DNA from 4 places in the Enterobacter chuandaensis genome. Region 3 is predicted to be linked to each of the others. Evidence: predicted binding sites of a transcription regulator. Region 3 holds the regulator's gene; each other region holds the start of a gene.
The links. The regulator PurR, encoded in region 3, represses purine synthesis genes. The targets are predictions, from matches to a motif close to CANGCAAACGTTTGCNTG.
Positions count from the first base shown of each region.

Region 1: carA (glutamine-hydrolyzing carbamoyl-phosphate synthase small subunit) is a predicted target of PurR. The motif match lies at 5,363-5,380, and genes of this name have one in related genera.
Region 2: raiA (ribosome-associated translation inhibitor RaiA) is a predicted target of PurR. The motif match lies at 6,212-6,229, and genes of this name have one in related genera.
Region 4: purT (formate-dependent phosphoribosylglycinamide formyltransferase) is a predicted target of PurR. The motif match lies at 4,595-4,612, and genes of this name have one in related genera.

Region 1 is NZ_CP097173.1:778,229-786,116, forward strand. Features, by position in the region: gene ileS (isoleucine--tRNA ligase) at 1-2,158, shown strand, start outside; gene lspA (signal peptidase II) at 2,158-2,658, shown strand; gene fkpB (FKBP-type peptidyl-prolyl cis-trans isomerase) at 2,716-3,165, shown strand; gene ispH (4-hydroxy-3-methylbut-2-enyl diphosphate reductase) at 3,167-4,117, shown strand; gene dapB (4-hydroxy-tetrahydrodipicolinate reductase) at 4,323-5,144, shown strand; gene carA (glutamine-hydrolyzing carbamoyl-phosphate synthase small subunit) at 5,599-6,747, shown strand; gene carB (carbamoyl-phosphate synthase large subunit) at 6,766-7,888, shown strand, end outside.
Region 2 is NZ_CP097173.1:3,574,881-3,582,768, reverse strand. Features, by position in the region: gene MX657_RS17235 (YfiR family protein) at 1-423, opposite strand, end outside; gene MX657_RS17230 (DUF2799 domain-containing protein) at 625-999, opposite strand; gene aroF (3-deoxy-7-phosphoheptulonate synthase AroF) at 1,214-2,284, shown strand; gene tyrA (bifunctional chorismate mutase/prephenate dehydrogenase) at 2,295-3,416, shown strand; gene MX657_RS17215 (SMP-30/gluconolactonase/LRE family protein) at 3,477-4,349, shown strand; gene pheA (bifunctional chorismate mutase/prephenate dehydratase) at 4,346-5,506, opposite strand; Phe leader region at 5,537-5,662, opposite strand; gene pheL (pheA operon leader peptide PheL) at 5,614-5,661, opposite strand; gene raiA (ribosome-associated translation inhibitor RaiA) at 5,773-6,114, opposite strand; gene bamD (outer membrane protein assembly factor BamD) at 6,384-7,121, opposite strand; gene rluD (23S rRNA pseudouridine(1911/1915/1917) synthase RluD) at 7,253-7,888, shown strand, end outside.
Region 3 is NZ_CP097173.1:2,083,447-2,091,334, reverse strand. Features, by position in the region: gene grxD (monothiol glutaredoxin 4) at 1-164, opposite strand, end outside; gene MX657_RS10220 (C40 family peptidase) at 503-1,276, shown strand; gene sodB (superoxide dismutase [Fe]) at 1,399-1,980, shown strand; gene MX657_RS10210 (MFS transporter) at 2,018-3,184, opposite strand; gene MX657_RS10205 (YnhF family membrane protein) at 3,347-3,436, opposite strand; gene purR (HTH-type transcriptional repressor PurR) at 3,734-4,759, shown strand; gene punR (DNA-binding transcriptional activator PunR) at 4,777-5,688, opposite strand; gene punC (purine nucleoside transporter PunC) at 5,803-7,002, shown strand; gene cfa (cyclopropane fatty acyl phospholipid synthase) at 7,301-7,888, shown strand, end outside.
Region 4 is NZ_CP097173.1:2,800,679-2,808,566, reverse strand. Features, by position in the region: gene zwf (glucose-6-phosphate dehydrogenase) at 1-613, shown strand, start outside; gene edd (phosphogluconate dehydratase) at 848-2,659, shown strand; gene kdgA (bifunctional 4-hydroxy-2-oxoglutarate aldolase/2-dehydro-3-deoxy-phosphogluconate aldolase) at 2,699-3,340, shown strand; gene purT (formate-dependent phosphoribosylglycinamide formyltransferase) at 3,383-4,561, opposite strand; gene MX657_RS13645 (tellurite resistance TerB family protein) at 4,732-5,382, shown strand; gene ptrB (oligopeptidase B) at 5,468-7,528, shown strand; gene exoX (exodeoxyribonuclease X) at 7,525-7,888, opposite strand, start outside.

The DNA of each region.
Region 1 (7,888 bases), 1.3 Mb from region 3:
TGCGATCAAAGCTAAATTCGGTCTGCCTGGCGTAAGCGGCCCGATCTCTCTGGTGATCTGGACCACCACCCCGTGGACCCTGCCAGCGAACCGTGCGATCTCCCTGTCCGGTGAGTTTGAGTACGCGCTGGTGCAGATTGATGGCCGCGCGGTTATCCTGGCGAAAGATTTGGTTGAGAGCGTGCTGAAACGCGCGCACATCACCGATTACACCGTGCTGGGCACCGTAAAAGGTGACGCGCTGGAGCTGATGCGCTTTAAACACCCGTTCCTGGACTTTGATGTTCCGGCGATCCTGGGCGACCACGTGACGCTGGAAGCGGGTACCGGTGCGGTGCATACCGCCGGTGGCCACGGTCCGGACGACTACAACATCAGCCTGAAGTACGGTCTGGAAATCGCCAACCCGGTTGGTCCGGACGGTTCTTACCTGCCTGGCACCTACCCGGCGCTGGACGGCATCAACGTGTTTAAAGCCAACGACATCATCGTTGACATGCTGCGCACCAGCGGCGCGCTGCTGCACGTTGAGAAAATGCAGCACAGCTATCCGTGCTGCTGGCGTCACAAGACCCCTATCATCTTCCGTGCGACTCCGCAGTGGTTCGTCAGCATGGATCAGAAAGGCCTGCGCGCGCAGTCTCTCTCCGAGATCAAAGGCGTGCAGTGGATCCCTGACTGGGGCCAGGCGCGTATCGAATCCATGGTGGCTAACCGTCCAGACTGGTGTATCTCCCGTCAGCGTACCTGGGGCGTGCCGATGTCGCTGTTTGTGCATAAAGAGACGCAGGAACTGCATCCGAACACCCTGGAACTGATGGAAGAAGTGGCGAAGCGCGTCGAAGTTGACGGCATTCAGGCGTGGTGGGATCTCGACGCCCGCGACATCCTGGGCGCGGACGCGGACAACTACGAGAAAGTGCCTGATACCCTGGACGTGTGGTTCGACTCCGGGTCTACTCACGCCTCCGTGGTTGACGTGCGTCCTGAGTTTGCCGGTCACGCTGCCGACATGTATCTGGAAGGTTCCGACCAACACCGCGGCTGGTTCATGTCATCGCTGATGATCTCCACCGCCATGAAAGGCAAAGCACCTTACCGTCAGGTACTGACCCACGGCTTCACCGTGGATGGACAGGGCCGTAAGATGTCCAAGTCCATCGGTAACACCGTTTCTCCGCAGGACGTGATGAACAAGCTGGGCGCAGACATTCTGCGTCTGTGGGTGGCCTCAACCGACTACACCGGCGAAATGGCGGTGTCTGACGAGATCCTGAAGCGTGCTGCCGACAGCTATCGTCGTATCCGTAACACCGCGCGCTTCCTGCTTGCGAACCTGAACGGGTTCGAGCCGGTAAAAGACATGGTGAAGCCGGAAGAGATGGTGGTGCTGGACCGCTGGGCGGTAGGCTGCGCGAAAGCGGCGCAGGACGATATCCTGAAAGCCTATGAGTCTTACGACTTCCACGAAGTGGTGCAGCGCCTGATGCGCTTCTGCTCCATTGAGATGGGTTCGTTCTACCTCGACATCATCAAAGACCGCCAGTACACCGCGAAAGCGGAAAGCGTGGCGCGTCGTAGCTGCCAGACCGCGCTGTTCCACATCGCAGAAGCGCTGGTACGCTGGATGGCGCCGATCATGTCCTTCACCGCGGATGAAATCTGGGGCTATCTGCCGGGCGACCGCGAGAAGTATGTCTTCACCGGCGAGTGGTACGAAGGTCTGTTCGATCTCTCCAGCACTGAAGCAATGAACGATGCCTTCTGGGACGAGCTGCTGAAAGTGCGCGGCGAAGTGAACAAGGTTATCGAGCAGGCGCGTGCGGATAAGAAAGTCGGCGGCTCTCTGGAAGCGACAGTGATTCTGTACGCCGAACCGGAGCTGGCGGCGAAGCTGACCGCGCTGGGTGATGAATTGCGATTTGTCCTGTTGACCTCCGGTGCGAAAGTTGCGGATTATGCCGAGGCTTCTGCTGATGCTCAGCAGAGCGAATTGCTCAAAGGCCTGAAAGTCGCGCTGAGCAAAGCCGACGGTGAGAAATGCCCGCGCTGCTGGCATTACACCACCGATATCGGCCAGGTGGCGGAACACGCAGACATCTGCGGACGCTGTGTAAGCAACGTCGCCGGTGACGGCGAAAAACGTAAGTTTGCCTGATGAGTAAAACTCTCTGTTCAACAGGACTGCGCTGGCTGTGGCTGGTGGTAGTGGTGCTGATTATCGATCTGGGCAGCAAGTTCCTGATCCTCCAGAATTTCGCTCTGGGGGAGACGGTTTCGCTGTTCCCGTCGCTTAACCTGCACTACGCCCGTAACTACGGCGCGGCGTTCAGTTTCCTTGCCGACAGCGGTGGCTGGCAGCGCTGGTTCTTTGCGGGTATCGCCATCGGTATCTGCGTGGTATTGGCTGTGCTGATGTACCGCTCGAAGGCGACGCAAAAGCTGAATAACATCGCCTACGCGCTGATCATTGGCGGCGCGCTGGGCAACCTGTTTGACCGCCTGTGGCACGGCTTTGTGGTCGATATGATCGACTTCTATGTCGGCGACTGGCACTTCGCGACCTTTAACCTCGCCGACAGCGCAATTTGCATCGGTGCGGCGTTAATCGTGCTGGAAGGCTTTTTGCCGAAACCAGCCGCGAAAGAGCAGGCGTAATTGTCAATGCCGGGTGACGCGCTGCGCCATCCGGCACAACATTAAAGAGCAATGTGCATGTCTAAATCCGTACAGAGCAACAGCGCGGTTCTCGTTCACTTCACGCTGAAGCTGGATGACGGCTCCACCGCCGAATCCACCCGCAACAATGGCAAACCGGCCCTGTTCCGTCTTGGCGATACGTCGCTGTCTGAAGGTCTTGAGCAGCAGCTTCTGGGCCTGAAAGAGGGTGAGAAAAAAGCCTTTTCGCTGGAGCCGGATGCGGCATTTGGCGTGCCGAGTCCGGACCTGATCCAGTATTTCTCGCGGCGTGAGTTCATGGACGCGGGTGAACCGGAGATCGGGGCGATCATGCTCTTTACCGCTATGGACGGCAGCGAAATGCCTGGCGTGATCCGCGAAATCAACGGCGACTCTATTACCGTTGACTTCAACCATCCGCTTGCCGGGCGTACCGTTCATTTTGATGTAGAAGTGCTGGAGATCGATCCGGCACTGGAGGCCTGAAATGCAGATCCTGTTGGCTAACCCGCGCGGCTTCTGCGCCGGTGTAGACCGCGCTATCAGCATTGTTGAAAACGCGCTGGAGATTTACGGCGCGCCGATTTACGTGCGCCACGAAGTGGTGCATAACCGCTACGTGGTCGACAGCCTGCGCGAGCGCGGGGCTATCTTTATTGAGCAGATAAGCGAAGTGCCGGACGGTGCGATCCTGATCTTCTCCGCGCACGGCGTCTCACAGGCGGTACGCAACGAGGCGAAAAGCCGCGATCTGACCGTATTCGATGCCACCTGTCCATTAGTGACAAAAGTGCATATGGAAGTGGCGCGCGCCAGCCGTCGCGGTGAAGAGTCGATTCTGATTGGCCACGCCGGTCATCCGGAAGTCGAAGGCACCATGGGCCAGTATAGCAACCCGGAAGGAGGCATGTACCTTGTCGAATCGCCGGAAGATGTCTTGACGCTGAATGTGAAAAACGAAGCCCGTCTGTCGTTTATGACCCAGACGACGCTCTCCGTGGACGATACCTCAGACGTGATTGACGCCCTGCGCCAGCGCTTCCCGAAAATCGTCGGGCCGCGTAAGGATGACATCTGCTACGCCACCACTAACCGTCAGGAAGCGGTGCGCGCGCTGGCTGAACAGGCGGATGTGGTGCTGGTGGTCGGCTCCAAAAACTCCTCTAACTCCAACCGTCTGGCCGAACTGGCGCAGCGTATGGGGAAAGCGGCGTTTCTGATTGACGATGCAACGGACATTCAGGAAGCGTGGGTGAAAAATGCGGCCTGCGTTGGCGTTACCGCAGGGGCTTCCGCACCGGATATCCTGGTGCAGAACGTGATTGCTCGTCTGCAGGAGCTGGGCGGTGGCGAAGCGGTTCCGCTGGAAGGACGCGAAGAGAACATTGTCTTCGAAGTGCCGAAAGAGCTGCGTATCGACGCCCGCGAAGTGGAATAACCCCTTATCTATTGAAAGGCCAGCATCTCATGTGCTGGCCTTTTTTTTGCCCCGTACATTATCGTGACGACAAAATCATGTCTTTTACTGATATTTAAGTCGGTTTCACGTTAAATTCTAATTATTGGTGTTTTCAGTTGGCAGCCTCCGCGAAGGCTGGTTAATCTGAAAACGGTTTACATCATTTTAACGTAAGAGAATAACTATGCATGATGCACAGATCCGTGTCGCTATTGCGGGCGCGGGTGGACGTATGGGCCGTCAGCTGATTCAGGCGGCGCTACAGATGGATGGTGTGGCGCTGGGCGCGGCGCTGGAGCGTGAAGGCTCCTCACTGCTTGGTGCCGACGCTGGTGAGCTGGCGGGCGCGGGAAAGACGGGCGTTACCGTTCAGAGCAGCCTTGACGCGGTTAAAGATGACTTCGATGTATTCATCGATTTTACCCGCCCGGAAGGGACGCTGACGCATCTGGCGTTTTGCCGCCAGCACGGCAAGGGAATGGTCATCGGCACTACCGGTTTTGACGATGCGGGTAAGCAGGCTATTCAGGACGCATCAAAAGCCATCGCGATTGTCTTTGCGGCAAACTTTAGCGTCGGCGTAAACGTCATGCTCAAGCTGCTGGAGAAAGCGGCGAAGGTGATGGGCGACTACACCGATATTGAGATCGTTGAAGCGCATCACCGCTACAAAGTCGACGCACCATCAGGCACGGCGCTGGCGATGGGCGAAGCGATTGCTCATGCACTTGATAAAGATTTAAAAGACTGCGCGGTCTATACCCGCGAAGGTCACACCGGCGAACGCGTGCCGGGCACAATTGGTTTCGCAACGGTTCGTGCGGGCGACATCGTCGGCGAACATACCGCGATGTTCGCCGATATTGGCGAGCGTGTGGAGATTACGCATAAAGCGTCCAGCCGGATGACGTTTGCCAACGGGGCCGTTCGCTCGGCACTATGGTTAAAAGATAAGAAAGATGGTCTTTTTGATATGCGAGATGTGCTCAATCTCAACAATTTGTAAGCTTTATTACCCATCGTGATGTGGTTATTGCAGTCGTAATTGTTTGATTGCATAGGGCAATATTTTATTGCCCTTTTATTTTGTATATTTCATCTCTGTTTTATATTGTTTTCCTTGAAAATTTATCTTTTCTCTTCTTTTTGCGTTGCCAAAATGTAAATTTTGACCAAATGGTCCACTTTTATGCGTTGCGACCTGTTCTTTTGCATTAAACTTCGCACGCAAGCGATTTCTACAGTGATTTACCTGATCTTTTTACCGCTTAAGTCACTCCCAGCCCGCCAGGCTCGCAAAAGACTAAACAAAATATCCGTTTTAAGTTGACTTTTATCCACCAAATCCCCAGAATGCCGCCGTTTGCCAAAAATCCGCTGGCAACACATTTGCATTGATTCATGACGCGGTTATGAATTAATATGCAAATAAAGTGAGTGAATATTCTTCGGAGGGTGTTTTGATTAAGTCAGCGCTATTGGTTCTGGAAGACGGAACCCAGTTTATCGGTCGGGCCATAGGGGCAACGGGTTCGGCGGTTGGGGAAGTCGTTTTCAATACTTCAATGACCGGTTATCAAGAAATCCTCACTGATCCTTCCTATTCTCGCCAAATCGTTACTCTTACTTATCCTCATATCGGCAATGTCGGCACCAATGCGGCTGACGAAGAATCTTCTCAGGTACATGCGCAAGGCCTGGTCATTCGCGACCTGCCGCTGATTGCCAGCAACTTCCGCAACACCGAAGACCTCTCTTCTTACCTGAAGCGCCATAACATCGTGGCGATTGCCGATATCGATACCCGTAAGTTAACGCGTCTGCTGCGCGAGAAGGGTGCACAAAACGGCTGCATCATCGCGGGTGATAACCTCGATGCGGCGCTGGCGCTGGAAAAAGCGAAAGCCTTCCCGGGCCTGAACGGCATGGACCTGGCGAAAGAAGTGACGACCACCGAAGCCTACAGCTGGACGCAGGGGAGCTGGACGCTTGAAGGCGACCTGCCGGAAGCGAAAAAAGAGAGCGAGCTGCCGTTCCACGTAGTGGCTTACGATTTCGGCGCCAAGCGCAACATCCTGCGCATGCTGGTTGACCGCGGCTGCCGCCTGACGGTGGTTCCGGCACAAACGTCTGCCGAAGACGTGCTGAAGATGAATCCGGACGGTATTTTCCTCTCTAACGGTCCTGGCGACCCGGCGCCATGCGATTACGCCATCGCCGCCATCAAGTCCTTCCTGGAAACCGACATTCCGGTATTCGGCATCTGCCTCGGCCATCAGCTCCTGGCGCTGGCGAGCGGTGCGAACACCGTTAAGATGAAGTTCGGCCACCACGGTGGTAACCACCCGGTGAAAGACATCGACAACAACACGGTGATGATTACCGCGCAGAACCACGGTTTCGCCGTCGATGAAGCGTCAATGCCGGCTAACCTGCGCGTGACCCACAAATCACTGTTCGATGGCACCCTGCAGGGCATTCATCGCACCGATAAGCCAGCATTCAGCTTCCAGGGTCATCCGGAAGCCAGCCCGGGCCCACACGACGCCGCGCCGCTGTTCGATCACTTCATCGAACTTATCGAGCAATACCGTAAGACCGCTAAATAATCAGGAGCCGAGAAGACCATGCCAAAACGTACAGACATAAAAAGCATCCTGATCCTTGGCGCTGGCCCGATCGTCATCGGCCAGGCCTGCGAATTCGACTACTCCGGTGCGCAGGCGTGTAAAGCCCTGCGTGAAGAGGGTTACCGCGTCATCCTGGTCAACTCTAACCCGGCGACCATCATGACCGACCCGGAAATGGCCGATGCAACCTACATCGAGCCGATTCACTGGGAAGTGGTGCGTAAAATCATCGAGAAAGAGCGCCCGGATGCGGTGCTGCCGACCATGGGCGGCCAGACGGCGCTGAACTGCGCGCTGGAGCTGGAGCGTCAGGGCGTGCTGGCCGAGTTTGGCGTGACCATGATTGGTGCGACCGCCGACGCGATTGATAAAGCAGAAGACCGTCGCCGCTTCGACGTGGCGATGAAGAAAATCGGCCTCGACACCGCGCGTTCCGGTATCGCGCACAACATGGAAGAAGCGTTGGCCGTTGCGGCAGAAGTGGGCTATCCGTGCATCATCCGTCCATCGTTCACCATGGGCGGCACCGGCGGCGGTATCGCCTACAACCGCGAAGAGTTCGAAGAGATTTGCGAACGCGGTCTGGATCTCTCCCCAACCAAAGAGCTGCTGATTGATGAATCGCTGATTGGCTGGAAAGAGTACGAGATGGAAGTGGTGCGTGATAAAAACGACAACTGCATCATCGTCTGCTCCATCGAAAACTTCGATGCGATGGGTATCCACACCGGTGACTCCATCACCGTTGCGCCAGCCCAGACCCTGACCGACAAAGAGTATCAAATCATGCGTAACGCCTCGATGGCGGTACTGCGTGAAATCGGCGTGGAAACCGGCGGTTCTAACGTGCAGTTCTCCGTTAACCCGAAAACCGGCCGTCTGATTGTTATCGAAATGAACCCGCGCGTGTCCCGCTCCTCCGCGCTGGCCTCTAAAGCGACCGGCTTCCCGATTGCGAAGGTGGCGGCGAAACTGGCGGTGGGTTATACCCTCGACGAGCTGATGAACGACATTACCGGAGGCCGCACGCCAGCGTCCTTCGAGCCGTCCATCGACTACGTTGTGACTAAAATCCCTCGCTTTAACTTCGAGAAATTCGCGGGCGCGAACGACCGTCTGA
Region 2 (7,888 bases), 1.5 Mb from region 3:
TGCATCCAGGTTAACGGAGAATCGTACCTGGCCGCGATCGATTATCAGGCAAAAGGCACTGCCAATAACACATTCCGGATTTTGCTCTGAGATTAATAGCAATGCTCTGCCCTGATATTGACTTATTAATTCAAGTTGTTTTGCCGGTGATTCAGACCCGAAATAAATCGCATCGCATGTTGCGGCCAGAGCTTCCCGATCGTTACGTACAATAACGGGCGTATAAGGTAACTCGTTTTGCCCATTCTTGCTGCTGAGTGCATGCGTATAATGAGAAGAGGCATAGATGCAGAGTTTAGGCTGCTGCCCGGAAAGTGACGGCCATCGCGTATAGCTCACAATGCCTGAGACAATCGAGCGTACCGATTTATCCGTTTCCGTAAGCGTGCCTGCCGCTGCAGGGCCCACCATAAGGAACAGCATTAGCACCAGAGTGAGTCGGAAAAAAGAGATCAAGTATGAATTTCTCACCAGAATCCGCCACACCGCTCCGGAAATAGATGTCCATAAGAGTTGCGGGCAGAATACCATTGTTTATCAAAGCCGTCATTATGTCAGAAATAGCGTAATGCTGACCTAAGCTAAATCCTACAGTTGTTTATTTCATGGCGAATAAAAACAGGCTTAATTAAGCCTGCTGGAGCGCATGCTTTCATCTAATCCTTTTTGCCATGAATCATGCATTTTCGCTGCATTTTCAACGGTATCACAGCTGGCGGGAAAAGATTTGCCCGCTAACCCCCAGGCATGAATAAAACCTTCTTCACACACTTTCTTCTGACCATCAGCATAGCCGCGAAGATATTCACTACGATCAACGTGGGGTTCGTTAAAACTATCGGCCAGGGTCTGGTTATCTTTAACCGGCAAACCATTCATTGCGTCTTCTTTACCCGCACTGAACCAGTCAGGGCTCGTCCAGTCGGGCTGGAATGTGTAAGGATTAATCTGGCAGCCTGATAAAAACAGCGACAACAGCACGAGAGCAATTGAACGCATAGCCATTCTCCTTTTTTCTTCAGCATAGCCTGGCGGTAGAAAACTGCTGTGTAATTTAAACTTTACATATCTTATGGCATGTTTTTGCTTTAAATTGAGTGCTGTAAAGTAATATTTACGTATTTTGGATTGAAATCTTTACTTGTTATGGTATCGTTGCTCCACCTCATTGAGGAAAACAACTATCGCAAACGAGCTTTACAGGATCGCTATCATGCAAAAAGACGCGCTGAACAACGTACATATCACTGACGAACAGGTTTTGATTACCCCGGATCAACTGAAAGCAGAATTTCCGCTGAGCGTCGCGCAGGAGGCTCAGATTGAGCACTCACGCCAGACCATTTTAGACATCATCGCTGGCCGCGATCCGCGCCTGCTGGTGGTCTGTGGGCCTTGTTCTATTCACGATCCTGAAACCGCCATTGAGTACGCCCGTCGATTTAAAGCATTAGCGGAGGAGGTCAGCGATAGCCTCTACCTGGTAATGCGCGTCTATTTTGAGAAGCCACGTACGACCGTTGGCTGGAAAGGATTGATTAACGATCCGCACATGGATGGCTCGTTTGATGTGGAAGCAGGCCTGAAGATTGCGCGTCGCCTGCTGGTGGAACTGGTCAGCATGGGTCTGCCGCTGGCAACCGAAGCGCTGGATCCAAACAGCCCGCAGTACCTGGGCGATCTGTTCAGCTGGTCCGCAATTGGTGCGCGTACCACGGAGTCGCAAACCCACCGCGAGATGGCGTCTGGCCTGTCGATGCCGGTTGGTTTTAAAAACGGCACTGATGGCAGCCTGGCGACGGCGATCAACGCCATGCGCGCTGCCGCCATGCCGCACCGTTTCGTCGGTATCAACCAGGCGGGCCAGGTTTGCCTGCTGCAAACGCAGGGTAACCCGGACGGTCACGTGATTCTGCGCGGCGGGAAAGCGCCAAACTACAGCCCGGCGGACGTGGCGCAGTGTGAAAAAGAGATGGAGCAGGCGGGACTGCGCCCGGCACTGATGGTAGATTGCAGTCATGGTAATTCGAATAAAGATTACCGTCGCCAGCCTGCGGTTGCGGAATCCGTGGTCGCGCAGATCAAAGACGGCAACCGTTCTATTATCGGACTGATGATTGAGAGCAATATTCATGAAGGCAATCAGTCATCTGAACAGCCGCGCAGCGCCATGAAGCACGGCGTCTCCGTGACGGATGCCTGCATCAGCTGGGAAACCACCGATGCGCTGCTGCGAGAGATCCACAAAGATTTGAACGGCCAGCTGGCGACGCGTCTGGCTTAAGAGGTTAGTTATGGTTGCTGAATTGACCGCACTGCGCGATCAAATTGATGAAGTGGATAAGGCGCTGCTGGACCTGCTGGCGCGCCGCATGGCGCTGGTGGCCGAAGTCGGTGAAGTTAAAAGCAAATACGGCCTGCCGATTTACGTCCCGGAGCGCGAAGCCTCTATGCTTGCCTCCCGTCGTAAAGAGGCGCAGGCGCTGGGCGTTTCACCGGATTTGATTGAAGATGTTCTGCGTCGCGTGATGCGCGAATCCTATTCCAGCGAAAACGATAAGGGCTTTAAGACCCTCTGTCCGTCCCTGCGTCCGGTGGTGATCGTCGGCGGGGCAGGGCAGATGGGGCGCCTGTTCGAGAAAATGCTGACCCTTTCTGGCTATCAGGTACGCATTCTGGAAAAAGAGGACTGGGCGCAGGCACCGGAACTGATGAAAGATGCCGGGATGGTTATCGTCAGCGTGCCGATCCACGTGACGGAGCAGATCGTCGGGAAGCTTCCTCCTTTACCGAAAGATTGCATCCTGGTGGATCTGGCCTCTGTCAAAAATGGTCCACTGCAGGCAATGCTGGCTGCGCATAATGGCCCGGTGCTGGGTCTGCACCCGATGTTTGGCCCGGACAGCGGTAGCCTGGCGAAACAGGTGGTGGTTTACTGCGATGGCCGTCAGCCGGAAGCCTACCAGTGGTTCCTGGAGCAGATTCAGGTCTGGGGCGCGCGGCTGCATCGCATTAGCGCGGTCGAGCACGATCAGAACATGGCGTTCATTCAGGCGCTGCGCCACTTTGCGACGTTTGCCTACGGCCTGCATCTGGCGGAAGAGAACGTCCAGCTTGAACAGCTTCTGGCGCTCTCTTCACCTATCTATCGTCTGGAGCTGGCGATGGTCGGGCGTCTGTTTGCTCAGGATCCCCAGCTGTACGCCGACATTATTATGTCTTCCGAAAACAATCTGGCGCTGATTAAGCGCTACTATCAGCGCTTTGGCGAAGCCATTACGCTGCTGGAGCACGGAGACAAGCAGGCGTTTATCGACAGCTTCCGCAAGGTCGAGCACTGGTTCGGCGATTATGCGCAGCGTTTCCAGAGCGAGAGCCGAACGCTGTTGCGTCAGGCAAATGACAGTCGCCAGTAATACGATGATGTATATACTGAAAGCCAGCAATGCTGGCTTTTTTCATTTTGAGGAACTGTCATGGCCGAACCGCAGCTGCTGTTAAACTACACCGGGCATCTGCCCGAATGCCCGACGTGGAGCGCAGAAGAGAATGCACTCTACTGGGCCGATATTCTGGAAGGAGAGATCCACCGCTACCATCTGCCGACGGCGGAACATACAGTGCTCTCTTTCCATGAGGAGGTGGGCTGTTTCGCGCTGCGCGAGCAGGGTGGTTTTATCGTTGCGATGAGAACGGGTATCTGGCTGACCGATAAACACGGCCTGCTGCGCCGCAAGGTGTGTGATAACCCCTCTAACCCGCAGCTGGCCCGATTTAACGATGGAGGCACTGACCATCAGGGGCGGTTCTACGCGGGTACGTTCTGGGGGCCGGGGGATTACAACGGAGCCCTGCTGATGCGTATTGATAACGACCTGACACCAAAAGTGATCCAGTGTGATATTCACGGGCATAACGGCTTAGCGTTTAGCCCGGATCAGCAGTGGATGTTTACCTCAGACACGCCAAACGGCGTTATTTATCGTACGCCAGTTGATGAACAGGGTGAACCCGGCAAGCGTGAGGTATTTCATCAGTTTAAAGAGGGGGAAGGCATACCGGATGGTGCGGCGATGGATGTGGAAGGCTGTTACTGGAGCGCGCTGTTTGACGGCTGGCGTATCGCACGCTTTTCACCGCAAGGGGAGCAACTGCAAGAGTATCGACTGCCGGTACGCTGCCCGACGATGGTCTGCTTTGGCGGCGATGATATGAAAACACTGTTCATTACCACCACGCGGGAAAATATGGACGCGGAGGAGGTGGCGAAGTATCCGCTCTCCGGCGCCATCTTCACCCTGCCGGTGAGTGTGGCAGGGATGAAGAAAAGTCGGTTTATCGAACGTTAGATCGGATCGACCGGGACGACGTTTTCGCTTGGGTAGCAGCCCAGCACTTTCATAGAACGGGTGATTTCACCCAGCTCGCGCAGGGCTTTCTGCATAGAGGCAGATTCCAGGTTGGCCTGGATATCGAGGTAGAACATCTCTTCCCACGGGTTACCGTGGATCGGACGTGATTCCAGCTTCGTCATGATCAGGTTGTGGTTACGCAGCACCAGCAGGGCTTCAACCAGCGCGCCGGCCTGTTGACCGGTCGCCATCAGCAGCGTGGTTTTCGCCGGCACCTGGTCTGACACGTTGATTGCCTTGCGGGCCAGCACCACGAAGCGGGTGATGTTTTGCGTCTGGTTTGCCAGGTTGCGTTCCAGCACCTGTAAACCATACAGCGCGCCGCCCGCTTCGCTGCCAAGCGCAGCGACGGTTGGCGAGTTAGCCTGCGCCACTTTTTCCATCGCCGCCGAGGTGCTTTCGGTGTATTCAATTTTCCAGTTCGGATAGCGGTTCAGGAACTGGCTGCACTGCTGGAACGGCTGAGGATGGCTGTAGACCGTTTCGATCTTGCTCAGGTCGGTGGAGCCGGAGACCAGCACGCAGTGATCGATAGGGATCGTCAGCTCGCCAACCAGCGACAGGCTGGTGTGCTGGAGCAGATCGTAGACGTCATTAATCGCGCCGGAGCTGGTGTTTTCAATCGGCACCACGGCGTAATCCGCCTGGCCGGTTTCTACCTGATTGAAAATATCAGCAAACTTCGCGCAGCCGCTCTCAATAAATTCTTCGAAATGGCGTGCAGCATACTGACGTGCGGCCAGGTGAGAATAAGAGCCTTTCGGACCGAGGAAGGCGATACGCGCAGAGTGCGGATTGGTTTTGTTCAGATGCTGCTGGAGTAACGCTTGCTGAGTGAGTACGGAGTCTTCAATGATGAGCTGGAACAACCGGGTGATGTAGTGGGCATCGAGGTGATGCGCTTTACCGAGCTGGATCAGACGCTCCAGCAGATCGCGCTCGCGGTCGATATCACGTACCGGGCGATGGGAATCCAGTTTGGCTTTTCCCACTTCAACGGCAAGTGCGCGGCGTTCGGCCAGCAGCGCCAGTAATTTCTCGTCCAGCGCGCTGATTTTTACGCGCAAATCCAGTAACGGGTTTTCCGGTGTCATAGTGTTGCCTGTCTCATTTTATCGTTATCAATAAAAAAGGCCCCCCGGTGTGGGAGGCCTTGTTGTTCGTCTTCGCATTCTTTATCACACGACGAAACGCCTCCCGTTCAGGGGAAGGTAAAAAAGAATGCGAAGAAGAACGGCGTGAGTTTCATAAAGTCATCCTGTGATTGATACCGTTAAAGTACCCGCACTGTTTTCACCCTGTCAATAAAAAACAAAAAACGCGCCCGAAGGCGCGTTGGCGGTACACTCAATTTAAAGGATTACTCTTCTTCAACTTCTTCCGCAAAGCTTGCGTCTTTCACCGATGTAGTGGCGCGACGGGCTTCGCCTTTGTGTTGCACTTTATTGAGCTGCCGTTCCAGCTTGTTGATCAAATCGTTAATAGCGGTGTACATATCCTCATGTTTTGCGCTGGCGACCAGATGGCCGTTTGGAGTATTGATAGTTGCGTCAGCGATGAAACCCTGCGGCTCCTTGGACAGGATGATATGTGGATTAATCAAATGTGTTTGCCATTTATCCAGTTTGGCGAGACGGTCTGCGACGTGCTGGCGAATTGCCGGAGTAATTTCCATTTGTTTACTGGTAATGTTCATTGTCATAAATTTTACCTCTTGTCTTTCCGTCTTGGTGATTCCAGCATACCCGACCTAATGTCAAAATGTGTGATTTAGATCACGTTATTTTGTCGGTTTTTGTCAGGGAATCTTTTTTGTGAGGCAGGACAGGAAGAGGTGAGATTTACCTTGTCGAAGGCAAAAATTGGAGCCATAGTTGACTGGATGTGTTGAGGCTAAAGCGCTTCAGCGGCGCTCTGGAATGAATAAAAAAAACGGCAGCCTTCGGGCTGCCGTTTTGCATTGAGGCAATATCAGGTGTTGCTGCTGTTGGCGGCGATGATTTTGGCCACTTTCTCAGCCTGAGCGGTCATCTGCATCTGACGGTAAGCATTTTCCATCAGCTTCAGGCCGTCACGCGTTGCCTGAGTATCCGGATAATCACGCAGCATACCTTCTACGCGGTTAACCACCGCAACCCATGCGCCACGGCGGGTATAGTATTCCGCAACGGAGTACTCATATTTCGCCAGACGATCTTTCAGGAACACCAGACGTTTGGTGGCGTCAGTCACGTACTGGCTGTTTGGATAGCCGCGCACCAGCTTGGAGAAGTCATTGAAGGCGTCGCGCGCATGCTGCGGGTCACGGTCGGAACGATCCACACCGAAGAAGCCCTGCAGGGCGCTGTCGTCCAGCGCCATGTTGGTCAGGCCGCGCATGTACATGACGTAGTCGATGTTAGGATGAGTCGGGTTCAGACGCATGAAACGATCGATAGTTGCCTGAGCCAGCGGCAGGTCGGCATTTTTGTAGTAGGCGTAGATAAGATCTAACTGTACCTGCTGCGAATACGGACCAAATGGATAGCGATTATCCAACGCTTCCAGTTGCGTTATCGCCTGTTTCCAGTTACCGTCCTGCAACTTTTGTTGTGCAGTCGCATAGATTTCATTCGGCGGATTGTCAGGGACCTGTTCATTCGAACCGGAGCAGCCCACCAAAGCCAGGCTCAACGTGGCCGCTGCCACCAGATATTTCATGCGCGTCATGACGTTTTGACTTTCCTCAAATGTTTGTCCGGGAGAAACTCTGTTCCTGCTCCCGATTAAGACCAGCTACAATAGCACACTATATTAAACGGCAAAGCCGTAAAACCCAACGTTAAACAAAGAAGCAGTTTATGGCACAACGAGTAGAACTCACCGCAACAGTCTCCGAAAATCAGCTCGGTCAACGCTTAGATCAGGCTTTGGCCGAATTGTTCCCTGATTATTCGCGTTCACGCATAAAAGAATGGATCCTTGACCAGCGCGTGCTGGTAAACGGCAAGATCTGGGACAAACCAAAAGAGAAAGTGTTTGGTGGGGAAGCTGTTGCCATCAATGCTGAAATCGAAGAGGAAATCCGCTTCGAGCCGCAGGATATCCCACTGGACATCGTTTATGAAGATGATGACATTCTGGTGATCAACAAGCCGCGCGACCTGGTTGTTCATCCGGGGGCGGGAAATCCTGACGGTACGGTACTCAACGCACTTCTCCATTATTATCCGCCGATCGCAGATGTCCCGCGCGCGGGCATCGTGCACCGTCTGGATAAAGACACCACCGGGTTGATGGTGGTGGCGAAAACGGTTCCTGCGCAGACCCGTCTGGTGGAATCGCTGCAGCTGCGTGAAATCACCCGCGAATATGAAGCGGTGGCGATTGGGCACATGACCGCTGGCGGCACGGTAGAAGAGCCGATCAGCCGTCACCCGACGAAACGTACCCATATGTCGGTGCATCCGATGGGTAAACCGGCAGTGACGCACTAT
Region 3 (7,888 bases):
TTCTGCAGGATATCAACGTAAGCAAAACGCTCACCACAGGCTGACAGCGCCTGAACCGCTTGCGCGGAGAAGCCGCAGCTTGGCAGCTTCGGAGAACCTTTCATATACAGCAGAATTGGGTTTTCAGCGATCTGGCGCTGGATTTTTTCAATAGTGGTGCTCATGTCTTGCTTCCTTTAACTTCTGTTACGGCAGTAGTCTGACATTGTAGCGGGTCAGGCTGGCATCGGAAAATAACATTTTCGTCACGTTTATATATTTTACCCCGACTCCACAAAAGTTGCATTGCAAATGACGTTTACCCCGTCGCCCGTCAGGGTTTTGCTTAGGGAGTGAACAATTGTGCGACAGAACGATGAATTTTTTTGCACTTGCTAACGAAACACGTTTTTAGATTGAAAAATGCTATTAACTTCTCGGGTTTTTATGGATTAGAATCGACGGGCTTTGTAAATCATACGCGGGCATTATTGATGGCCTGCAATTATCAGGGGACTGCCCAGTGGCGCGGATAAATAAAATCTCGATCACGCTCTGTGCTTTACTGTTTACATCACTCTCTTTCACGCCAGCGGCAAACGCCTCTCAGCAGGCGCGGCATTCTGCTGTGCAAAAAAGCCATCTGGTGAAAGCCACAGAGCGTAAGAAAAAGACCAGCAGCAAGAACGACAAGAAAAAAACCACCGCTCAGACGAAACAAACCGCTTCCAGCAAAACGAAAACCAAACCTTCCCGCACAGCCCGCACCGCAAAAAATAAAGCTTCGCAGACCGCCGCTAACCTCGTTACTGAAAAATGCATCGCGCGTAAAGGCCATAAAGCAAAATGCACGAAAGTGACGAAACTGGCAGACGTGCATAAAGTTCGCGTGCAGAAAGCGCAAAAAACGGCGATGAACAAGCTGATGGGACAAATTGGCAAACCTTATCGCTGGGGCGGCAGTTCACCGCGTACCGGTTTCGACTGCAGCGGCCTTGTCTATTACGCCTATAAAGATCTGGTTAAGTTCCGCATTCCACGCACCGCCAATGAGATGTACCACCTGCGCGATGCGTCACCGGTTAACCGGGGTGAGCTGGAAAATGGCGATCTGGTCTTCTTCCGCACCCAGGGTCGCGGCACGGCTGACCACGTCGGCGTCTATGTCGGCAACGGGAAATTCATTCAGTCTCCACGCAGCGGTCAGGACATTCAGATCACCTCTCTCAGTGAAGACTACTGGGTACGTCACTACGTTGGCGCGCGTCGCGTCATGACGCCAAAAACCATTCGTTGATCCCTGCCCTGCCGCACCTGCGGCAGGGTAAGTTCCTCTTTTGCATACCCTTTCAATTTGCTATCCTGTCCTTGTTGTCTGTAGGGTTATTGGCAACACAAAATACAATAAGGAGAGAAGCAATGTCGTTCGAATTACCTGCACTACCGTATGCAAAAGACGCCCTGGCACCGCACATTTCTGCGGAAACCCTGGAATATCACTACGGGAAGCATCATCAGACGTACGTCACCAACCTGAACAACCTGATCAAGGGCACCGGTTTCGAAGGCAAAACGCTGGAAGAGATCGTCCGCAGTTCAGAGGGTGGTGTCTTTAACAACGCCGCTCAGGTGTGGAACCACACCTTCTACTGGCACTGCCTGGCACCAAACGCCGGTGGCGAACCTGCCGGTGAACTGGCAACCGCCATCAACGCTGCATTTGGCAGCTTTGCGGAGTTTAAAGCGAAGTTTACCGATGCAGCCGTCAAGAACTTCGGTTCTGGCTGGACGTGGCTGGTCAAAGAGGCAGATGGCAAACTGGCTATCGTATCCACCTCTAACGCAGGCACCCCGCTGACCACCAGCGCTACGCCGCTGATGACCGTGGACGTATGGGAACACGCTTACTACATTGATTACCGCAACGCGCGCCCGAACTACCTGGAGCACTTCTGGGCACTGGTAAACTGGGAGTTTGTGGCGAAGAATTTCGCCGCGTAAGAGACACGCAGAAGGGTTCGCCCTTCTGCGTTTTTGCTTATTCAGCCGTGCAAACCGCTTCTGGCTGTTTACGACCGGACATCATCACCAGCAGCAGGCCGAGCGCGGCAATAATCGCCCCCATCACCGGCACAAAACTGTATCCCAGACCACCTGAAATCACGGCTCCCCCGGCGGCAGCGCCCAACGCATTGCCGAGATTGAACGCCCCGATATTCACGGAAGACGAGAGCCCAGGCGCCTCATGGGCGACGCGCATCACACGCATCTGCAGCGGTGGAACCACGGCGAAGGTAGCTGCGCCCCAGACGACCATCGCAATCGCCGCGCCGAATTCATTACGCGCCAGCCACGGAATCGCAATCATGATGACAATCAGCAGGGTTAAAAAGCCTTTCAGCGTCCCGCTCACGGAACGGTCGGCAAATTTCCCGCCGAGATAGTTGCCAATCGAGAAGCCGACGCCAATCAGCACCAGCATCGCGGTAACGAAGAGAGGCGTTGCGTGGGTGATATCGTGCAGCACCGGTGAAATATAGGTGTAGAGGGTAAACATCGCCCCTGCCCCCAGCACCGTGGTGAGCAGCGCGGAGAGCACCTGCGGACGCATCAGGACCGCCAGCTCTTTACGCACTTCCGGACGTTCGCCGGCGCTGCCTTTCGGCAGAGAGAAGAACAACGCCACCATCGCAACCACGCCCAGCCCGGCTGTCGCCAGGAAGGACATCCGCCAGCCAATCGCTTCGCCCAGCCAGGTGGCCGCCGGTACGCCGCCGATGTTGGCAATCGTCAGCCCCATAAACATGGTCGCCACGGCGCTTGCCTGCTTGTGTTTTGGCACCACGCTTGCGGCCACGACCGACCCCAGCCCGAAGAACGCGCCGTGGTTAAGGCTGGTCAGAATGCGCGACAGCATCAGGGTGGTGTAGTCCGGCGAAATGGCCGAAAGCACGTTGCCCAGGGTAAAAATCGCCATCAGGAAAATCAGCGCATTGCGGCGCGCGCGGTGCGAAAGCAGAAGCGTCATCAGCGGCGCGCCCACCATCACGCCGATGGCGTAGGCGCTGATTAACATCCCGGCGGCCGGGATCGAGACGTCCACGCCCCGGGCGATAACAGGCAGTAACCCCATCGGGGAGAATTCAGTGGTGCCAATCCCAAAAGCGCCAATCGCCAGGGCCAGCAGGGGAAAATTGATTTTCATGCGTCAACTCCGGATGCCGTGTCATGTGGTGACACAGAACAAAGAAGCGGAAAGCATGACATCAATCACAAAAAATGAGAAGTTAACAAAATGGCAAAAGATTTTTGCCAGAGAAGTAACAATCAGGCGATCGGGAGGGAGAAGGCTCTCCCCCCGCGTAAATCAGTGCAGCGCAGCCGTCAGGCCAGCCGCGACAATCAGAGCCAGCACAATAACGGTGGTGAACAGCGAAAACTTCAGATCGGAACTCATCAATTTTTTTCCTTTTAATCCCCCCACGAAAAGTGAGCTTGCTCATTTTTGCATAGTTTAGCTCAAAAATCTTCCTGGATTTAAGCTGATAAACACTTTAGCTCTTCCCCTTTTCATCAAGATAGGCCAAAATTCCACGCTAAATTTATTAGCGTACCGGCCATTGACCCCCTCCTGACGTCCCGTGTCGTTTTCCTGGCGTACCGCAATCCAAAATTGCGCGATAAGGGTGAGAGAAGGCAAACGTTTACCTTCAAGTTTTTCAGGAGTTTAGGATATGGTCTGGAGTGACATTTAATGGCAACAATTAAAGACGTAGCAAAACGCGCAAACGTTTCCACTACAACCGTATCACATGTAATTAACAAAACCCGCTTTGTGGCGGAAGAGACGCGCAACGCCGTCTGGGCAGCGATCAAAGAACTGCACTACTCACCGAGTGCGGTTGCGCGTAGCCTCAAGGTTAATCACACCAAGTCTATTGGTCTGCTGGCGACCAGCAGCGAAGCGGCCTATTTTGCCGAGATCATTGAAGCGGTAGAGAAAAACTGCTTCCAGAAAGGCTATACCCTGATTCTGGGCAACGCGTGGAACAGCATTGAAAAACAGCGTGCCTATCTATCGATGATGGCGCAAAAGCGCGTGGATGGCCTGCTGGTAATGTGCTCCGAGTACCCGGAATCCGTGCTGTTGATGCTGGAAGAGTATCGCCATATCCCTATGGTGGTGATGGACTGGGGCGAAGCGCGCGCCGACTTCACCGACTCCGTCATCGATAACGCCTTCGAAGGCGGTTACATGGCGGGCCGTTATCTGATCGAACGCGGCCACCGCGAGATTGGCGTGATCCCGGGTCCGCTGGAACGCAACACCGGCGCGGGCCGCCTGGCCGGCTTTATGAAAGCGATGGAAGAAGCGCTGATTACCGTGCCGGAAAACTGGATCGTGCAGGGTGACTTCGAGCCGGAATCAGGCTACCGCGCGATGCAGCAGATCGTCTCCCAGCAGCACCGCCCGACCGCCGTTTTCTGCGGGGGCGACATCATGGCCATGGGTGCACTCTGCGCCGCCGACGAGCTTGGCCTGCGCGTCCCGCAGGACATCTCCGTGATCGGCTATGACAACGTGCGCAACGCGCGCTTCTTCACGCCAGCGCTGACCACCATTCACCAGCCGAAAGATTCGCTGGGTGAAACGGCCTTCAATATGCTGCTGGACAGGATCGTCAACAAGCGTGAAGAGTCGCAGTCCATTGAAGTTCACCCTCGCCTCATCGAACGCCGTTCCGTTGCGGATGGCCCGTTCCGCGACTATCGTCGTTAATCTCATTGCGGAGCCAGTCAGTCTGGCTCCCGCAGCCACTCCCGGTTAAGCGTTTCGCTGTCACCCAGATAATCCAGCAGCCAGGCCATGGCGGGCGAGACATCATTTTGTTGCCAGGTGAGACAGCAGGCCGCATCCGGGAACGGGTTCTCCAGCGTTAGCTCTACCCACTCTCCGGTGTCGATTCGCGGACGCGCAAAATGGGCGGGCACCATGCCTACGCAGAGTCCGGCACTGAGGCACGTCGCCGACGATCCCCAGTCAGGGGCGACAACCCGCCGCTGGTTGTCCAGCAGCCAGGTAATTCGCTTCGGCAGTGAACGGGAGGTATCCTCCAGCACCAGCGACGGCCAGCTGCGCAGCGTATCGTCGCTCAGCGGCCCTTCCGTCGCCGCCAGGGGATGATCGCTCGCCACCACGCATTTCCAGCTCAGCATCCCCATATCGCGAAAGGCGTAACGTCCCCCGACGGGGATCGCCTGGGTCGCGCCAATCGCCATCTCTACCCTGCCGTCCGCCAGCGCATCCCAGACGCCGTTGAACACCTCCTGCGAGACCCGCAGCTCGACGTCAGAAAAATGCCGATAAAAATCGACAATCATCTGCCGGGTGCGCTCGGGCTTAACGATGTTATCCACCGCAATGGAAAGGTGTCCCCGCCAGCCGTTCGCGATCTGCTGACACTGCTCGCGGGTGATCTGCATTTTTTTGATAACAGAACGCCCTTCCTTTAAAAACCACGCGCCTGCGGGCGTTAATTCCACATCACGATGCCGCCGTTCAAACAGCGGAACCGCCAGCCATTCTTCAAGCTGACGTACCGTATAGCTGATAGCCGAAGGGACGCGGTGCAACTCCTGCGCCGCAGCGCTAAAGCTGCCGTTACGCGCGACAGCATCGACCACTTCAAGAGAATAATCTGACCACATTTTCTGCCTGCAAAAAATTTGAATTCACCCGCCAAATATTAGCGTTTCACAAGCGGCTTTGCACTCCCTACACTCAGCGCCAATGTATACCTGCCTCCTCAGGAGAATAAAACAGTGCAACCCAGGAAAGGTTTTTTAGTCTGGCTCGGCGGCTTAAGCGTGCTGGGCTTTTTGGCCACCGATATGTACCTGCCAGCCTTCGCCGCCATGCAGGAAGATTTGCAAACCCCTGCTGCCGCCATCAGCGCCAGCTTGAGTTTGTTCCTCGCCGGTTTTGCTTTCGCACAGCTGCTCTGGGGACCGCTCTCGGATCGCTTTGGTCGTAAACCGGTATTGCTGCTGGGGCTGGCTATTTTTGCCGTTGGCTGTCTGGGAATGTTATGGGTACGCGATGCCACCTGGCTGCTGGTGCTGCGGTTTGTTCAGGCGGTCGGCGTCTGTGCCGCTGCCGTGACCTGGCAGGCGCTGGTCACCGACTACTACCCGGCGAACCGCACAAACCGTATTTTCGCCACCATTATGCCGCTGGTGGGTCTCTCTCCTGCCCTCGCCCCGCTGCTGGGCAGCTGGATCCTCGCGCACTTTGACTGGCAGGCTATCTTTGCCACGCTGTTTGCCATCACGCTGGTGCTGATGCTGCCTGCGTTCGCCCTCAAGCCAGCGCATAAAAAAGAGGCGCATGCTGACGCGAAGCCGATTACCTTTACCTCCCTGCTGAGCGCTAAGGCGTATCGCGGCAACGTTCTGATCTATGCCGCCTGCTCGGCGAGCTTCTTCGCGTGGCTCACAGGTTCGCCCTTTATTCTGCACGATATGGGCTACAGCCCGGCGGCCATTGGCCTGAGCTACGTTCCGCAGACCATCGCGTTCCTGGTAGGCGGTTACGGCTGTCGCGCGGCACTGCAAAAATGGGAAGGTCAGCAGATGCTGCCGTGGCTGCTGGTGCTCTATGCGCTGAGCGTCATCGGCACCTGGGCCGTTGGATTTATTCCGGGCGCAGGTCTGGCCGAAATATTGATTCCATTCTGCGTGATGGCCATCGCGAACGGGGCGATCTACCCTATCGTTGTGGCGCAGGCGCTGCGTCCGTTCCCGCAGGCGACAGGCCGCGCGGCTGCGCTGCAGAACACCCTTCAACTGGGACTGTGCTTCCTGGCAAGCCTGGTGGTCTCCGCGCTGATTGCCACGCCGCTGCTGACAACAACCAGCGTGATGCTGGTTACCGTCGCGCTGGCGGCGTTGGGTTATCGCATGCAGGCCTCCGCACAGCGCGTACAGGATGAGAGCACGCAGGTGAAAACCTCGCATGCCTAATCGCGCCAGAAACTATGTTAATTTTCAGTGATTAGGTTGCTAAGAATTTTCTATTGAATCACCAAATTTTGAGGCCTATACTAAATTTGGTTCGATTAAATACGATAAATATTAAGTGTTAACGGGAGCCGGAGTGCTCCCGTTTTACCATGGAAGGCATTTCGGCAAGGGTTATCTCCCTTCCTCTGTTCTACGTCGGATACTAGCCTCGCGGTGTTTACCGTGAGATTTCTCACAAACCAAAAAAAGCGTCTACGCTGTTTTAAGGTTCTGATCACAGTAGGGTGATGGAGAAGCTATGAGTTCATCGTGTATAGAAGAAGTCAGCGTTCCGGACGATAACTGGTCCCGGATCGTCAGTGAACTGTTAGGTCGAGCAGGCATCACTATCAACGGATCATCCCCATCCGATCCTCAGGTTAAACATCCCGACTTTTTTAAACGCGTATTGCGCGAGGGGTCGTTAGGCCTGGGAGAAAGCTATATGGACGGCTGGTGGGAGTGCGAGCGGCTGGATATCTTTTTCGCCAGCGTGCTGCGTGCCGGTCTGGAAAAACAACTCCCTCGAAATCTCAAAGACACCCTGCGTGTCGCCTCTGCCCGACTATTTAACCTGCAAAGTAAAAAACGTGCCTGGATCGTCGGCAAAGAGCATTACGATCTTGGCAACGATCTGTTCAGTCGCATGCTGGACCCTTTCATGCAATACTCCTGCGCTTACTGGAAAGAGGCGTCGACGCTTGAAGAGGCTCAGCAGGCCAAACTGCGCCTGATCAGCGAGAAACTGCAGCTGCAGCCCGGTATGCGCGTGCTGGATATCGGCTGCGGCTGGGGCGGGCTGGCGTATTTTATGTCGAAGCACTACGGCGTCAGCGTGGTCGGCGTC
Region 4 (7,888 bases), 720 kb from region 3:
CACCGCCGGGTTTGCGCAAGGCAAAAAAGTGCCGGGCTACCTGGAAGAAGAGGGCGCGAACAAGTCCAGCAACACCGAGACCTTTGTGGCGATCCGCGTGGATATCGACGACTGGCGTTGGGCGGGTGTGCCTTTCTACCTGCGTACCGGTAAACGTCTGCCAGCCAAATGCTCTGAAGTTGTCGTTTACTTCAAAAACCCTGAGCTGAACCTGTTTAAAGAGTCCTGGCAGGAGCTGCCGCAGAACAAACTGACCATTCGTCTGCAGCCGGACGAAGGGGTGGATATCCAGATCCTGAACAAAGTGCCGGGCCTGGATCACAAGCACAACCTGCAGACCACCAAGCTGGATCTGAGCTACTCCGAAACCTTCAACCAGACGCACCTGGCCGATGCCTACGAGCGTCTGCTGTTGGAAACCATGCGCGGTATCCAGGCGCTGTTTGTGCGTCGCGATGAAGTGGAAGAGGCGTGGAAATGGGTCGACTCCATCACCGAAGCCTGGGCTGCCGATCAGGATGCGCCAAAACCGTATCAGGCGGGCACCTGGGGACCTGTCGCCTCCGTGGCGATGATCACCCGTGATGGCCGCTCCTGGAACGAGTTTGAGTAAGATAATCCTCTAGCCCGAAGGTGTTATTTTACCGGTAACATGATCTAACACAGCTAGTGGCACAATTTTTATACTTTTAAGCTCCGCGTGGATTCACCCGCGGGGCTTTTTTTATTACACTGCCGGAAGTGATTTTGCCCCTGAGCTCCGGACAGCAAGCGTTTCAGCGTTGTTAACAACCGCCAGCGACTTTGTAAACTCCCGAGCCCGGACAGATAAATTAAAGGAGCTTTTATGAATCCTGTATTGTTACGCGTAACACAACGTATTGTCGAGCGCTCGAAAGAGACCCGTTCGGCCTACCTCGCCCGCATTGAACAGGCGAAGAGCAACACCGTCCACCGATCTCAGCTGGCCTGCGGGAACCTGGCGCACGGCTTCGCCGCCTGCCAGCCCGATGATAAAGCCTCGCTGAAAAGCATGTTGCGTAACAATATCGCTATCATTACCTCCTATAACGATATGCTTTCCGCACACCAGCCGTATGAGGTTTATCCCAACATCATTCGCAAAGCGCTGCACAGCGTGAATGCCGTGGGGCAGGTGGCGGGCGGCGTCCCGGCCATGTGCGACGGCGTGACGCAGGGGCAGGACGGTATGGAGCTGTCGTTGCTGAGCCGGGAAGTGATTGCGATGTCCGCGGCGGTGGGCCTGTCACACAATATGTTTGATGGCGCGCTGTATCTCGGCGTGTGCGACAAGATTGTTCCGGGCCTGGTGATGGCGGCGCTGTCGTTTGGTCACCTGCCTGCGATCTTCGTGCCGTCCGGCCCGATGGCCAGCGGTCTGCCGAACAAAGAAAAAGTGCGTATCCGCCAGCTGTATGCGGAAGGCAAAGCCGATCGTCAGGCGCTGCTGGAAGCCGAAGCCGCGTCCTACCATGCGCCAGGAACCTGTACGTTCTACGGTACGGCCAACACCAACCAGATGGTGGTGGAGTTTATGGGGATGCAGCTTCCAGGCTCATCCTTCATCCAGCCGGATGCGCCGCTGCGTCAGGCGCTGACCGAAGCGGCGGCTCGTCAGGTGACGCGTCTGACCGGAAACGGCAACGAATGGATGCCGATGGGCAAAATGGTCGATGAAAAAGTCATCGTCAACGGTATCGTTGCGCTGCTGGCGACCGGCGGTTCAACCAACCATACTATGCACCTGGTTGCGATGGCGCGTGCGGCGGGCATCCTGATCAACTGGGATGATTTCTCCGATATCTCCTCCGTGGTGCCGCTGATGGCGCGCCTGTACCCGAACGGCCCGGCTGATATCAACCACTTCCAGGCCGCGGGCGGCGTGCCGGTGCTGATGCGCGAGCTGCTGAAAGGCGGTCTGCTGCATGAGGATGTCAACACCGTAGCGGGCTTTGGCCTTAAGCGCTACACCCAGGAGCCGTGGCTGAACAACGGCGAGCTGGACTGGCGCGACGGGGCAAGCGCGTCTCTTGATGCGCAGGTAATTGCCACCTTCGACAAACCGTTCTCTCCTCACGGCGGCACCAAAGTACTGAGCGGCAACCTTGGTCGTGCGGTGATGAAGACCTCTGCCGTACCGGAAGAGAACCAGGTTATTGAGGCCCCGGCGGTGGTGTTTGAAAGCCAGCATGACGTGTTGCCCGCCTTTGACGCCGGTCTGCTTGATAAAGACTGTGTGGTGGTGGTGCGTCATCAGGGGCCAAAAGCGAACGGCATGCCAGAATTACATAAACTTATGCCACCACTTGGTGTATTATTGGACCGCCGTTTCAAAATTGCGTTAGTGACCGATGGACGCCTCTCCGGGGCATCCGGTAAAGTGCCTTCTGCCATCCACGTCACGCCTGAAGCCTACGACGGCGGTTTGCTGGCAAAAGTGCGCGACGGTGACATGATCCGCGTGAACGGCCAGACAGGTGAGTTAACCCTGCTGGTGGATGACGCCGAGCTGGCGGCACGTCAGCCCCATATTCCTGACCTGAGCGCATCGCGCGTGGGGACCGGACGCGAAATGTTCAGCGCGCTGCGTGAGAAACTCTCCGGTGCGGAGCAGGGCGCAACCTGTATTACGTTTTAAGACGACTTGATTTTAACGATCTGGCGAGAGAGAACTCTGATGAAAAACTGGAAAACAAGTGCAGAAGCAATCCTGACCACTGGCCCTGTCGTGCCGGTTATCGTGGTAAACAAGCTGGAGCACGCTGTGCCAATGGCGAAAGCGCTGGTTGCGGGCGGCGTTCGCGTTCTGGAAGTGACCCTGCGTACCGCCTGCGCAATGGATGCCATTCGCGCCATCGCTAAAGAAGTGCCGGACGCTATCATCGGTGCGGGTACCGTTCTCAACGCGCAGCAGCTGGCGGACGTGACCGAAGCGGGCGCGCAGTTCGCTATCAGCCCGGGCCTGACCGAACCGCTGCTGAAAGCAGCAACCGAAGGCACTATTCCTCTCATCCCGGGTATCAGCACCGTTTCTGAGCTGATGCTGGGCATGGACTACGGTCTGAAAGAGTTCAAATTCTTCCCGGCTGAAGCGAACGGCGGCACCAAAGCGCTGCAGGCAATTGCGGGTCCATTCTCTCAGGTACGCTTCTGCCCGACGGGCGGTATCTCTCCGGCCAACTACCGTGACTACCTGGCGCTGAAAAGCGTGCTGTGCATCGGCGGTTCATGGCTGGTTCCGGCGGATGCGCTGGAAGCGGGCGACTGGGATCGCATCACGAAACTGGCTCGCGAAGCGGTTGAAGGCGCGAAGCAGTAAGTCATTCTCAGCATGAAAAACGGGCCTTTCGGCCCGTTTTTTTTATCCTGCTACCTTAACGTTCGCAGCCGCGGCTTTTGCTCTTGCCACGGCTTCGTCAACGTTTTCCCCGGTGGCTAACGCCACGCCCAGACGACGGGTGCCATCGATCTCCGGCTTGCCGAACAGACGGACCTGCAGGCCTGCGCCAACCGCACCTTCGACGTTATCAAACGTCACATTCTGGCTGGTCAGCTGCGGCAGGATCACCGCAGACGCCGCCGGGCCGTACTGACGGATGCCGCCAACCGGCAGCCCAAGGAAGGCGCGCACGTGCAGGGCGAACTCGGAGAGATCCTGCGAAATCAGCGTGACCATGCCGGTGTCATGCGGGCGCGGGGAGACTTCGCTGAAAATCACCTCGTCACCGCAGACGAACAGCTCCACGCCGAACAGGCCGTAACCGCCCAGGGCCAGAACGGTTTTACGGGCGATCTCCCGGGCACGCTCCAGCGCCAGGGCGCTCATCTGCTGCGGCTGCCAGGATTCGCGGTAATCGCCATCTTCCTGACGGTGACCGATCGGGTCGCAGAAATGGACGCCGTCCACGGCGCTGACGGTGAGCAGAGTGATTTCGAAATCAAACTTCACCACGCCTTCTACAATGACGCGACCGGCCCCGGCACGGCCACCCTGTTGCGCATAATCCCATGCGCTGTCCAGCGTGCTGCTGTCGCGGATAAAACTTTGCCCTTTTCCGGAAGAGCTCATCACCGGCTTAATGATGCACGGGTAGCCAATCTCTTCAACGGCCTGCAGGAATGCGGCTTTGTCACCCGCAAAACGGTAGCCTGAGGTAGGCAGCCCCAGCTCCTCCGCCGCCAGGCGGCGAATGCCTTCACGGTTCATGGTCAGTTTTGCCGCTTTGGCGCAGGGCACCACGCGCTGGCCTTCCTGCTCAAGGGCGATCAGCGTATCGGTTGCGATAGCTTCAATTTCCGGCACAACAAAATCCGGTTTCTCCTGTGCAATGAGCGTACGCAGGGCATCACCGTCCAGCATGTTAATCACATAAGAACGATGGGCAACGTGCATGGCGGGCGCGTCGGCGTAGCGGTCTACGGCAATCACTTCCACACCTAAACGCTGGCACTCAATGGCAACTTCTTTACCCAGCTCGCCCGATCCCAACAGCATCACGCGCGTCGCCGCAGGGCGCAGCGCGGTTCCTAAACGAGTCATAACATTCCCCCTGAAAAAGATGCGCGCAGTATAAACGAAAACGTTTGCGTCTGTCTTGCGCAGGGCAAATGGGTGGATAAGAAATTTGCGCTTCTTTAGGCTTGATGGACATTTCCTGACGCCTGCTCGCTTACGCTGGGTAACATGTTAACCGTTAAGTGAGGGAAACCATGTCAGGCTGGTTAAATCAACTGCAATCCATGTTAGGGCAGAAAACGTCAGGTTCCGGCGACCAGGGGTTGAGCAAGCTGCTGGTGCCGGGGGCGCTCGGTGGGCTGGCAGGGCTGCTGGTTGCCAATAAATCCTCACGCAAGCTTCTGGCGAAGTACGGTACCGGCGCGCTGCTGGCCGGGGGCGGCGCTATCGCTGGCACCGTGCTGTGGAACAAATATAAGGACAAGGTGCGGGCGGCGCACCGCGATGAACCCCACTTTGGGGAGCAGACTTCGCCGCTGGATCTGCGCACGGAGCGGCTCATCCTGGCGCTGGTATTTGCCGCGAAAAGCGACGGGCACATTGATGATAATGAAAGAGCGGCTATCGAACAGCAGCTGCGCGAGGCGGGTGTTGAAGAGCAGGGCAGAACGCTGGTGGCGCAGGCCATTGAGCAGCCGCTCGATCCGCAGCGTCTGACACTGAGCGTGAAAAATGAGGAAGAGGCGCTGGAGCTCTATTTCCTTAGCTGTGCCGCCATAGATATCGATCACTTTATGGAGCGCAGCTATCTCAACGCCCTCGGCGACGCGCTGAAGATCCCTCAGGATGTGCGCGAGGGGATAGAAAAAGATATCCGGGAGCAAAAACAGGCGCTACAGGGCTAACTCGCGCCCCCATGGTCATGTTTCGCTTGCATCATGCGTGGGTTTTGCCAACCTTATAGGGTGTAAAACTCAAAAGAATGATGACATGCCACCGAAAGCCCGACGTACTCCTTATGCGATCACCACGCATGGCGATACGCGTATAGACAACTATTACTGGCTGCGGGACGATTCACGTTCCCGGCCAGAGGTGCTCGACTACCTGCACGAGGAAAATGACTATGGCCGCAGGGTCATGGCCAGCCAGCAGGCGCTTCAGGACCAGCTGCTGAATGAAATGGTGCAGCGTATTCCACAACGCGACATCTCCGCACCCTGGACCAAAAACGGCTATCGCTATCGCCATATTTACGAGCCCGGCAATGAGTACCCGATTTATCAACGACAGTCGGTATTAAGCGCCGAGTGGGATGAATGGGACATTCTGCTGGATGCTAACCAGCGTGCAGCTCACAGCGAGTTTTATACCCTGGGCGGTATGTCCATCTCTCCGGACAATATCATTATGGCGCTGGCGGAGGATTATCTCTCCCGTCGCCAGTACGGCCTGCGTTTTCGCAATCTGGAAACCGGCAACTGGTATCCGGAAATGCTGGAAAACGTCTCCCCGGATTTCGTCTGGGCGAACGATTCTGAGACGGTCTACTACGTTAAAAAGCACGCCTCCACGCTGCTGCCTTATCAGGTGTGGCGCCATACCGTAGGCACGGACTCTGCCGATGACGAGCTGGTTTATGAAGAGAAAGATGAAACGTTTTATGTCAGCTTGCATAAAACTTCCTCGCGTCACTACGTGATTATCTTTCTGGCCAGCGCCACCACCTCTGAAGTCTTGCTGCTGGATGCCGAACTGCCTGATGCCCAGCCGCTCTGCTTCCTGCCGCGTCGCAAAGATCACGAGTACAGTCTGGATCACTTCCAGCACAGCTTTTATCTGCGCTCGAATCGCGAGGGCAAAAACTTCGGCCTCTACAAAACCAAAGTGCGCGACGAGCGAAAGTGGGAGGTGCTCATTCCCGCGCGGGATCAGGTAATGCTGGAAGGGTTCACGCTGTTTACCGACTGGCTGGTGGTGGAGGAGCGCCAGCGGGGGCTGACCAGTATCCGGCAAATCAACCGTAAAACGCGCGAGGTGATAGGGATAGCATTCGACGATCCGGCCTACGTCACGTGGATCGGCTTCAATCCTGAACCTGAATCGTCCCGGCTGCGCTACGGTTACTCGTCGATGACCACGCCGGATACGCTCTTCGAGCTGGATATGGACACCGGGCAGCGCCAGGTGCTTAAGCAAACCGAAGTGAAGGGCTTTGATTCCGACAATTACCGCAGCGAGCACCTGTGGGTCACCGCGCGCGATGGCGTGGAGGTGCCGGTTTCACTCGTTTATCACAAGGCACATTTCCAGAAGGGGAAAAACCCGATTCTGGTCTACGGCTACGGCTCCTATGGCTCCAGCATGGATGCCGACTTCAGCAGCAGCAGATTAAGCCTGCTCGACCGCGGCTTTGTTTTCGCCATTGCCCATATTCGCGGCGGCGGCGAGCTGGGGCAGCACTGGTATGAAGACGGTAAATTCCTGAAAAAGAAAAATACCTTCAACGACTATCTCGACGTCTGCGATGCGCTGATTGAACAAGGCTATGGCGATCCGCAGCTCTGCTTTGGCATGGGCGGCAGCGCGGGCGGAATGCTGATGGGGGCCGTCATCAACCAGCGCCCGGATCGCTTTAAGGGCATTATTGCGCAGGTTCCGTTTGTTGATGTGGTTACCACCATGCTCGATGAGTCCATTCCGCTGACGACCGGGGAGTTCGAAGAGTGGGGTAACCCGCAGGACGAAACCTATTATCGCTATATGAAAGAGTACAGCCCGTATGACAACGTGGAAGCGAAAGCGTACCCGCACATGCTGGTCACCACCGGATTGCACGATTCACAGGTGCAATACTGGGAACCGGCTAAGTGGGTGGCAAAACTGCGGGAACTAAAGACCGATGATAACCTGTTGCTGCTCTGTACCGATATGGACTCCGGACACGGGGGGAAATCGGGGCGATTCAAATCCTACGAAGGGGTGGCGCTGGAGTATGCCTTTTTGATCGGCCTGGCGCAGGACACATTGCCAGGCCGTACTGAGCGTTAAGCTTCGCCCAGGTAATGTTTCAGGGTTAAGCGCAGCTCCGGGCTCATCTTGTCGAGGTTATTATACAGCCAGCGCAGATAGCCCGGATCTTTATCCGCGATATCCGATACCGCTCTCCCGCGGTATTTGCCGAAGGTGAACGTCGTCAGCAGCGCAGGGCGCCCGGTGATCGTTGCCATATCATCAGGCGTCCAGCCGGAGGTATTCATAATGTCTATGAGCAGCGCGGCGGTGATATAGCAGTCATACAGGGCGCGGTGATGGTGCAGACCTTCCGGTGTCCTGACGCTGAGCTTGCGGGATTTATACAGCGCCATATTGCTGTATTTGATCCCAGGCCAGAGGCGGCGCGCCAGCTTC